Regions from separate parts of the Oceanobacillus sp. FSL K6-2867 genome, predicted to be linked through region 3. Evidence: a T-box and tRNA genes for the amino acid it is inferred to sense, from the RefSeq annotation. Region 3 holds a T-box; the other regions hold tRNA genes.
The links. A T-box is a leader RNA that pairs with one kind of tRNA and senses whether it is charged. The one in region 3 lies ahead of tyrS (tyrosine--tRNA ligase), so its partner is inferred to be a tRNA-Tyr.

Region 1 (3,254 bases), 670 kb from region 3:
ATGATATAATTACACGTCTCTCTGAGGGAATTAATATTTAGCAATGATTTCAAACTTATGTTCCTAACGCCATTTGCCAGTGTTCCATATAACTCATACATAAATCTGTTTAGATTTGTTAATGATAGGAAAACACATGAAAAATAGGAAGTGATTATTCATGGTTTTTATACTCATTTCTATCCTCATTTTTAGTATAATTATTTACTTTATGCCAAAGCGAATGACGTTAATGGAGATGTATGCAACTTCATGGTTTGCATTAACGTTTGTATTAACTGTCGATTCATACCTTGCCTTAAAACATGACCTTTACGGTTATTTTTTTAAAGATTATTTTGACTATAGAACGTTAATTGTTCATTTTGGTGTTTATCCAACTTACAACGCTATTTTCCTGAATTTTTTCCCTAAAAATAGGTGGAATCAATTGTTCTATATTCTGCTTCATTCATTAATTTTGATCGGATATGAATGGGCAACAATTCAAGCTGGTGCGTTTCATTATAAGAATTGGGAAACATGGTATTCAGCTCTGGCTTATCCAATCATATTGTTGATTCTTTATCTGAACTTAAAAGTGCTAAGATTATTGAAGAATAAGAACTAACTTTTATTGCATCCCAAATATGTTCCATCTCAATAGAAGGGTTTAATGAAGATGAAAAATACAAATGAATATAAATCCCCTATCGCCGCTTTATTATGGTCTGTCATGATGACAGGTTTCGGGCAATTTTATAATGGACAATATATTTTTGGTGCATTACTTTTCATATTTGAAATTGCTGCAAACGGACTATCTAGTTTAAATATGTCCATTTTACACTCCTTCCACGGCAATACACAGCAAGCGCACGATGTTTTCGATCATCAATGGGGGTTATTCTATCCTTCCTCATACGCTTTTTCAATCTGGCAAGCATATAACAAAGCAATCGTCATTAATTGTCAGCAAGAGAAAAGAGATTATCCTAAAGAGACATACTTAACTGGTTTTTTTATTTTATTTGTTATCGGTATGAATTTAGGTGTGTACTACCATCACCATTTATTAAGTGGTATTCCCTTTTTTTCTAGTCCGATATTTAATGGATTATCCTGGGGATTTTTATTTGGTATTACTGGTCATTTTGCTGAAAAATATATAAAAGCAAAAAGAAATATAGGTAAAGATTAATTTTGATTACCTAATAAGAGGGGATAGCTCTGCCGCTGGTTATGATTGTCATTAATGTTCTAACCCCTTCATCAATTGTTGCTTTAAATTTCTAACTGGACAATCATTTTCTTTATGACTCATCTCTAATAATTTATTTCCCTTTTTACTATGAAATCTTCAAGTGTGATTTTTATTCCAAGGATAATCTGTAAATTCAATGCTAACAGATTAAGTAGTCAGCCTGATAGAATGCTATACGTGGGATTTTGAGTTTCGTGCTGAAAGCAAAAAAAGACTTTCAACAATTATGTTGAAAGTCTTTATAATATTTACTTTAGATACCGGTGGTCGGGGTCGAACCGACACGTCCCAGGGGACACGGGATTTTGAGTCCCGCGCGTCTGCCAATTCCGCCACACCGGCATTTGGAGGCGGTAACCGGATTTGAACCGGTGATAAAGGTTTTGCAGACCTCTGCCTTACCACTTGGCTATACCGCCAAAAATAAATGGAGCGGAAGACGGGATTCGAACCCGCGACCCCCACCTTGGCAAGGTGGTGTTCTACCACTGAACTACTTCCGCGAATGGCTGGGCCACTAGGATTCGAACCTAGGATACACGGGATCAAAACCCGATGCCTTACCGCTTGGCTATGGCCCAATCAATTATTATATGAAGGGCGATCGATGGGGATCGAACCCACGTATGCCGGAGCCACAATCCGGTGCGTTAACCACTTCGCCACGATCGCCATATAAAGTTGTAAATGGCAGGGGTAGTAGGAATCGAACCCACATCAAAGGTTTTGGAGACCTTCGTTTTACCATTAAACTATACCCCTACAATTTAAATGGTGGAGGGGGGCAGATTCGAACTGCCGAACCCTGAGGGAGCGGATTTACAGTCCGCCGCGTTTAGCCACTTCGCTACCCCTCCAACTAAATTGAAGTAAATGGTGGCTCGGGACGGAATCGAACCGCCGACACACGGATTTTCAGTCCGTTGCTCTACCGACTGAGCTACCGAGCCATTTTATTTTAAATGGCGGTCCGGACGGGACTCGAACCCGCGACCTCCTGCGTGACAGGCAGGCATTCTAACCAACTGAACTACCGGACCATTTTTGGTTGCGGGGGCAGGATTTGAACCTACGACCTTTGGGTTATGAGCCCAACGAGCTACCAGACTGCTCCACCCCGCGATAGGAATGATTTATCTTGTTTGAAGATGGTGGAGGATGCAGGGCTCGAACCTGCGACCCCCTGCTTGTAAGGCAGGTGCTCTCCCAGCTGAGCTAATCCTCCGTATTGGTGACCCGTACGGGATTCGAACCCGTGTTACCGCCGTGAAAGGGCGGTGTCTTAACCGCTTGACCAACGGGCCTTTTCTATGTAAATTGTGGCGGAGAGCGAGGGATTCGAACCCTCGAGGCCGCGTAAACGGCCTACACGATTTCCAATCGTGCTCCTTCGGCCACTCGGACAGCTCTCCATATGGCTCCACAGGTAGGATTCGAACCTACGACCGATCGGTTAACAGCCGATTGCTCTACCACTGAGCTACTGTGGAATAATCCAAATTGAAATCTACTTGGTTCTTCAGACATAAATTGCTCGTCCTACCAAATGAGATATTTTAGAGTAGCTTCATTCCTATTATATATCTGATATATAGTAAGGAATTTACTTGCCTGGCGGCGTCCTACTCTTGCAGGGACAAAGTCCCAACTACCATCGGCGCTGAAGAGCTTAACTTCTGTGTTCGGTATGGGAACAGGTGTGGCCTCTTCGCTATTGCTACCAGACAATTCAATTATCACCCAAGTGTACCTCAAGAAAATCAGTGACAACCAATATTATAATCGTTTTTAGAAAAAAATCAAGTATAAAGTTGTTACTTTATAAGGTTTATACCTTAAAAACTAAATAAGAGTAAACCAGACATCAAATAAAGAAGTTAGTTAAGTCCTCGATCGATTAGTATCCGTAAGCTCCACGTGTCACCACGCTTCCACACCGAACCTATCAACCTCATCGTCTCTGAGGGATCTTACTCACTCGAAGTGATGGGAAGTCTCATCTTGAGGGGGG
Region 2 (3,254 bases), 1.4 Mb from region 3:
TCTTTTCTTTTATCTCATCAACCAGTAAAACACCCATTTATAGATGAGATACAGACAGCTATTAGAACAAATCTGTTTGAAGAGCATTATTTTGCAACTATTGATTATTCATTAATTGCTGATAAACTAACAAACTATGAAAAAACCATAACGATAAGTGCCGCAGGGGATGTCACCATTGGCAGTGATGACAGTTTTGGATATCATGGTACATTTCATTATGAAGCTGACCAATCTGGCCTTCATCATTTTGGAAAAAATGTTTCCCCGATTTTTAAAGAAGACGACTTGACTATTGTTAATCTAGAAACCACTTTAACTGCCAGTCCATATAAAGCAGAAAAAACATTTCGGTTTGCTGGAAAACCTTCCTACACAGAGATTTTAAATTTAACGGGTATAGAAGCTGTGAACCTGGCCAACAATCATACACTTGATTATTTGGAAAAAGGATATGAAGACACAATTACCAATCTTGATACATACAGTATAAATTCATTCGGGTACGACAGACTTTTTGTAAAAGAAGTAAATGGCATAACGATAGGTGCTTTTGGATATAAAGGATGGAATGATACAAGTGAATTACGTGAACAAATTGAAAAAGATATCTTGTTACTAAGAGAACAAGGGGCACAAATCATTATTGCTAACTTTCACTGGGGAGAGGAGCGACATTATCATCCAAATGCTACTCAGCAATCACTGGCAAGGTTTGCAATTGATGCAGGCGCAGATTTAGTACTTGGTCACCATCCCCATGTGGTGCAAGGGATTGAGGAATATAAATCAAAATATATTGTCTATAGTCTGGGAAACTTTATGTTCGGCGGAAATCGAAACCCTGATGACAAAGATACTTTTATTTTCCAGCAAACGTTTCATTTTGCCTTTAATGAACTAACGGACAAAAAGAATATAAAGATTATCCCAACAAGTATTTCTTCTCTTGCAAATCGAAATAACTACCAGCCAACTCCGCTCGAAGGAATAGAGGCTGATCGAGTACTGAAAAAAATACTGACATTAAGTGATGAAATACCCGAAAATGATATTGCCTATAAAGATTATCGGATAGAGGAAAGTACCGCAGTTTTTTCCAGTGCTGATTAGGACAGTTTAACAGGTTTTTCATCATTAAAAGGATAAGCTGTCTGTCACATTATCATTCCTTAATAACGTCTTATTTAATAATTGGACCAATAAAGAAATAACCATTTTATTGGAGCATTAAAAAACAGCACACATTCAAATTAAATGTGTGCTGTTTTAACATTATCTATACGTTTTTTATTATTTGAAATTATTATCTTATTTGGGAAGATCCTATTTTTATTATGTAGTTGATTGATTAATCAGAAGTTTACCATAGGATAAACAGAGAAAATACTGATTGCTGCTAACTAATACTGGCGGAGAAGGAGGGATTTGAACCCTCGCGCCGCTTACACGACCTACACCCTTAGCAGGGGCGCCTCTTCAGCCACTTGAGTACTTCTCCGGATGGCTCCACAGGTAGGATTCGAACCTACGACCGATCGGTTAACAGCCGATTGCTCTACCACTGAGCTACTGTGGAATATGCGCGCCCTAGAGGATTCGAACCTCTGACCCACAGCTTAGAAGGCTGTTGCTCTATCCTACTGAGCTAAGGGCGCAATGTATAAACTATATATTAACATACTATTGTATGGAATATGAAAATATAGTAATGGGCCTGAGTGGACTCGAACCACCGACCTCACGCTTATCAGGCGTGCGCTCTAACCAGCTGAGCTACAGGCCCATATATATGGTAATTTGGAGCGGGTGAAGGGAATCGAACCCTCATCATCAGCTTGGAAGGCTGAGGTTTTACCACTAAACTACACCCGCATTGTATGATATAAAATGAAATGGTGGAGGGAGTAGGACTCGAACCTACGAACCCGATGGGAGCGGATTTACAGTCCGCCGCGTTTGGCCAACTTCGCTATCCCTCCATTATTAATTTAAAAGTGGTGGCTCGGGACGGAATCGAACCGCCGACACACGGATTTTCAGTCCGTTGCTCTACCGACTGAGCTACCGAGCCAAATAATATGTATTTTATAGAAGTTAAATGGAGGAGGTAGAGGGATTCGAACCCCCGCGCGGTTTGACCCGCCTGTCGGTTTTCAAGACCGATCCCTTCAGCCAGACTTGGGTATACCTCCAGATTAAGATGAACCTATAAATGGACCCTGCAGGACTCGAACCTGCGACCGATCGGTTATGAGCCGATAGCTCTAACCAACTGAGCTAAGGGTCCTTGTTACATATTATAATGGGGCGACCGGTGGGGATTGAACCCACGTATGCCGGAGCCACAATCCGGTGCGTTAACCACTTCGCCACGACCGCCATTATGCAATTACTTTATTTAATTATGGTAGCGGCGGAGGGGATCGAACCCACGACCTCACGGGTATGAACCGTACGCTCTCGCCAGCTGAGCTACGCCGCCAATATTCAAATGGAGCCTAGCGGGATCGAACCGCTGACCTCCTGCGTGCAAGGCAGGCGCTCTCCCAGCTGAGCTAAGGCCCCGTGTAATGTATGCATGATGAATTCAAGTCTTGAAATAGGTCTTGTAAAACCTAACGCTCATTAAAAGCTACTTTCTGGAATAACGCGCCCGAGAGGAGTCGAACCCCTAACCTCTTGATCCGTAGTCAAACGCTCTATCCAATTGAGCTACGGGCGCATATAAATAATCTCAAGACAAAATCAAATCTTTTACTTTCGTCTCGATGAGTAATGATAATGCGGGTGAAGGGACTTGAACCCCCACGTCCGAAGACACTAGATCCTAAGTCTAGCGCGTCTGCCAATTCCGCCACACCCGCAAATGGTGAGCCATGAAGGATTCGAACCTTCGACCCTTTGATTAAAAGTCAAATGCTCTACCGACTGAGCTAATGGCTCAAATGTAATGTGTCATCTAAAGAATGATGGCGGTCCGGACGGGACTCGAACCCGCGACCTCCTGCGTGACAGGCAGGCATTCTAACCAACTGAACTACCGGACCATTTTATAAAACAAATGATTTGGTTGCGGGAGCAGGATTTGAACCTGCGACCTTTGGGTTATGAGCCCAACGAGCTGCCAGACTGCTCCACCCCGCGATAGGAATGATTTATCTTATTGTTTAAAGATGGTGGAGGATGCAGGGCTCGAACCTGCGACCCCCTGCTTGTAAGGCAGGTGCTCTCCCAGCTGAGCTAATCCTCCA
Region 3 (3,254 bases):
TTTCTAAGTATGAGGCGTTCTGTTTCAATTGTTGGTAAAGCATTGCAAGTGCCTTCCCTGTTCATCAAATCCCTCCATTCGTTTTACTCATTATAAAGGAATTTTTCGAAAAATAAAGAACTATAATGAAAGCAAGGCACGAATGTCAAACCATTCATGCCAGGTGTTTCGCTTTAAAATTGTACAAGAAAATATTTTTTCTTCCCGCGGCGGATGATTATAAACTGGTCTTCAATTCGATCATCTGCTGATACAATATAATTCACATCTTGTTTTCTTTCGCCATTAATATATACCGCACCATTACCAATATCTTCTCTTGCTTGGCGTTTAGATGAAGAAATAGAAGCTTGCACTAATAAGTCTACCAAGCCAATGTTTTCTTTTTCTGATGTGTATGTTGGCACATCCTTAAAGCCTTGCTCAATATCATGTGCAGAGAGCTCTTTCAAATCACCGCTAAATAATGCTGCAGAAATCTTAGTTGCTTGTTCTAGTGCCGCTTCCCCATGAATGGATCTCGTCATTTCTTCTGCTAGACGTTTTTGGGCAACGCGATTTTCTGGGTGTTGTTCTACTTCTTGTTCAAGCTTTGCAATTTCTTCTTCCGATAAGAATGTGAAGTAACGCAGGAATTTAGCCACATCACGGTCATCTGTATTAATCCAGAACTGGTAAAATTCATATGGGGTTGTTTTTTCCGGATCTAACCATACTGCATTTCCAGCTGTTTTCCCGAATTTCGTACCATCTGCTTTCGTAATAAGTGGTACTGTAAGTCCGAATACTTTGATTTGCTCGTCCTCATCTTCTCTGGAACGGCGAATAAGCTCCATTCCTGCAGTGATATTTCCCCACTGGTCACTTCCGCCAATTTGCAAGGTACAATTTTCTTGCTCGTACAATTTAAGGTAATCAAGCGACTGCAAAATCATATAGCTAAATTCGGTAAAAGTAATCCCTTGTTCAATCCGAGCTGAAACAGATTCCTTTGCAAGCATGTAGTTAATCCCAAAATGTTTTCCAGCATCTCGCAGAAAATCAATTATTGTCATATTGCCAAGCCAATCATGATTATTTCTTGATTGCACTGGATTATCACCTTGATCAATATCAACCAGTTTGCTAATTTGTTCTCTGATTTTCTCTGTAAATCCGTGAACAACCTCACTTGTATTTAGAGAACGTTCACTGGATCTTCCACTTGGGTCGCCAATCATTCCCGTTCCACCGCCTACAAGTGCAATTGGTTTATGCCCGGCTTGCTGGAATCTTTTTAACATTGTTAATGGCACTAAATGTCCAATATGCAGACTATCTGCTGTTGGGTCAAAGCCACAGTATAATGTAATTTGATTTTCTTTCAAATGCTTTTCTAGCCCTTCCCGATCCGTTACTTGGTGGACCAGCCCTCGGTTTTCAAGATCTTGTAAAATATCCATTTTCTACACTCCATTACTTTTTTATTAGAAAACTTGGCATTTGTAAGTCTTTTGGCAAATGCCTTATTTGCATTTATGCAAATAAGGAAGTATTACACTTTCTTATCTGCAAATCAAAAAACTCGCCCCCTCAAAAAAAGGGACGAGTTAAACACGCGGTACCACCCTTGTTGCTAAATAATTAGCCACTTGGGATTGTTAACGATGTCGCCACCGTTCTTTCCATATCGACAGAAAGAAATGCTCCAGATTGTAATTCACCTGCAAATGTATACTGGCTTGCACCTTCCGCCAGCTCGCTTTGATAGGGATTTGCTAAGCTACTGCGATCTTTCATCACATCTTATCAATTTATTTGCTTAATAGGACAATAAATATCCATTATAACCACATTATTGAACACATAAAAGTTATTATATACATTCATAACATATTTGTAATCCAATTGCAATATTAAATTTCTAAATATCATACAACAAAAATCGCTCATATGCTATAATATATATGAAATTTAGGGGGTTCACAAATGGAATTTAAAGAAAAAATGCTCGAATACAGGAAAAAGCTGTCGACCCTATGGAAAACTGGGAAGATCCAGCATTCCTCACGGGTTACATATGATGTGGTATGGAATGTTATCCTGTTCATTCTTGTAATAGGTTTTATTGGATTTATATTTGCAGGAGCTGTTGGAGCAGGGTATTTCGCATCGCTTGTAAAGGACGAACCTATTCGAAGCTATGAGACGATGGCTCAGGATATTTATGACTATTCAGAAACATCGAAGCTTTACTTTGCTGATGAGGTTTACTTTGGTGATATCAACTCCGAGATTCATCGGGAAGAAACAACACTGGAAAATATCTCACCAATTTTAACACAAGCAGTTATTGCTACAGAAGATGAATATTTTAATGAGCATAAAGGAATTGTGCCAAAAGCAATTTTTCGTGCAATGGTTCAGGAAGTTACCAATTCCTCTGTTCAAACTGGCGGTAGTACATTAACGCAGCAATTGATTAAAAACCAAATACTTACCGATGAAGTTTCTTTTGAAAGAAAGGCAGTTGAAATGCTGCTTGCACTTCGTTTAGAAAGGTTTTTTGAAAAGGATGAGATTCTAGAAGCCTATTTAAATATTGTTCCTTATGGCCGAGACGCTTCTGGCAGGAATATCGCAGGAGTTCAAACGGCTGCAAAGGGGATTTTTGGCATTGATGCAAATGAAGTTAATCTTCCTCAAGCAGCATATCTCGCTGGACTGCCTCAAAGTCCTTCTGCGTATACCCCATTTGTCAATAGTGGTGGTCTAAAGGATGAATCAGGTATTCAACCAGGGATAAACAGAATGAAAACCGTACTCTATCGCATGTATGATATGGAATACATTACAAAAGAAGAATATGAGGAAGCATTAAAGTATGATATTGCAGCCGATTTCACTAAGAAACAACCATCTTCAAGGGAAACTTATCCGGTATTAACCTTTGAAATCGAGGAAAGAGCGACGAAAATCATCAAAAAAGTTCTCGCTGAAGAGGACGGATATACATCAGAGGATCTTAATAAAAATGAAGCTTTAAACAAGGAATACGAAGAACTTGCATCACGAGCTTTAAGAAACAATGGATATGAAATTCATTCAACGATTGATAAAGAAATTTATGATGCTTTCCAGGAAATTGGTAAAGATTATCAACACTATGGCCGTGACCATACATTTACTGTAAAAGATGATGAAACAGGTGAAACAACGAGCTGGACAGAAGAAATACAAGCTGCCGGTATGCTAATTGAAAACAAAACAGGAAG

Region 1: it has a tRNA-Tyr gene. The T-box ahead of tyrS (tyrosine--tRNA ligase) is inferred to sense a tRNA for this amino acid. The anticodon was not compared.
Region 2: it has a tRNA-Tyr gene. The T-box ahead of tyrS (tyrosine--tRNA ligase) is inferred to sense a tRNA for this amino acid. The anticodon was not compared.

Annotation. Positions count from the first base shown of each region.
Region 1 covers NZ_CP150144.1:945,589-948,842, forward strand. Annotated here, with positions in the region: gene NSQ77_RS04495 (hypothetical protein) at 161-610, shown strand; gene NSQ77_RS04500 (hypothetical protein) at 662-1,180, shown strand; tRNA gene NSQ77_RS04505 (tRNA-Leu) at 1,502-1,585, opposite strand; tRNA gene NSQ77_RS04510 (tRNA-Cys) at 1,589-1,662, opposite strand; tRNA gene NSQ77_RS04515 (tRNA-Gly) at 1,672-1,746, opposite strand; tRNA gene NSQ77_RS04520 (tRNA-Gln) at 1,750-1,824, opposite strand; tRNA gene NSQ77_RS04525 (tRNA-His) at 1,843-1,915, opposite strand; tRNA gene NSQ77_RS04530 (tRNA-Trp) at 1,932-2,005, opposite strand; tRNA gene NSQ77_RS04535 (tRNA-Tyr) at 2,016-2,100, opposite strand; tRNA gene NSQ77_RS04540 (tRNA-Phe) at 2,118-2,193, opposite strand; tRNA gene NSQ77_RS04545 (tRNA-Asp) at 2,207-2,283, opposite strand; tRNA gene NSQ77_RS04550 (tRNA-Met) at 2,289-2,365, opposite strand; tRNA gene NSQ77_RS04555 (tRNA-Val) at 2,393-2,468, opposite strand; tRNA gene NSQ77_RS04560 (tRNA-Glu) at 2,473-2,547, opposite strand; tRNA gene NSQ77_RS04565 (tRNA-Ser) at 2,564-2,655, opposite strand; tRNA gene NSQ77_RS04570 (tRNA-Asn) at 2,659-2,733, opposite strand; rRNA gene rrf (5S ribosomal RNA) at 2,853-2,968, opposite strand; rRNA gene NSQ77_RS04580 (23S ribosomal RNA) at 3,121-3,254, opposite strand, start outside.
Region 2 covers NZ_CP150144.1:3,243,457-3,246,710, reverse strand. Annotated here, with positions in the region: gene NSQ77_RS15750 (CapA family protein) at 1-1,113, shown strand, start outside; tRNA gene NSQ77_RS15745 (tRNA-Ser) at 1,411-1,501, opposite strand; tRNA gene NSQ77_RS15740 (tRNA-Asn) at 1,505-1,579, opposite strand; tRNA gene NSQ77_RS15735 (tRNA-Arg) at 1,585-1,658, opposite strand; tRNA gene NSQ77_RS15730 (tRNA-Ile) at 1,713-1,786, opposite strand; tRNA gene NSQ77_RS15725 (tRNA-Gly) at 1,802-1,875, opposite strand; tRNA gene NSQ77_RS15720 (tRNA-Tyr) at 1,897-1,982, opposite strand; tRNA gene NSQ77_RS15715 (tRNA-Phe) at 1,999-2,074, opposite strand; tRNA gene NSQ77_RS15710 (tRNA-Ser) at 2,103-2,195, opposite strand; tRNA gene NSQ77_RS15705 (tRNA-Ile) at 2,217-2,290, opposite strand; tRNA gene NSQ77_RS15700 (tRNA-His) at 2,307-2,382, opposite strand; tRNA gene NSQ77_RS15695 (tRNA-Met) at 2,409-2,485, opposite strand; tRNA gene NSQ77_RS15690 (tRNA-Ala) at 2,496-2,568, opposite strand; tRNA gene NSQ77_RS15685 (tRNA-Arg) at 2,652-2,725, opposite strand; tRNA gene NSQ77_RS15680 (tRNA-Leu) at 2,786-2,867, opposite strand; tRNA gene NSQ77_RS15675 (tRNA-Lys) at 2,871-2,946, opposite strand; tRNA gene NSQ77_RS15670 (tRNA-Asp) at 2,974-3,050, opposite strand; tRNA gene NSQ77_RS15665 (tRNA-Met) at 3,071-3,147, opposite strand; tRNA gene NSQ77_RS15660 (tRNA-Val) at 3,178-3,253, opposite strand.
Region 3 covers NZ_CP150144.1:279,605-282,858, forward strand. Annotated here, with positions in the region: gene NSQ77_RS01355 (GNAT family protein) at 1-65, opposite strand, end outside; gene tyrS (tyrosine--tRNA ligase) at 174-1,442, opposite strand; T-box leader at 1,578-1,788, opposite strand; gene NSQ77_RS01365 (transglycosylase domain-containing protein) at 1,969-3,254, shown strand, end outside.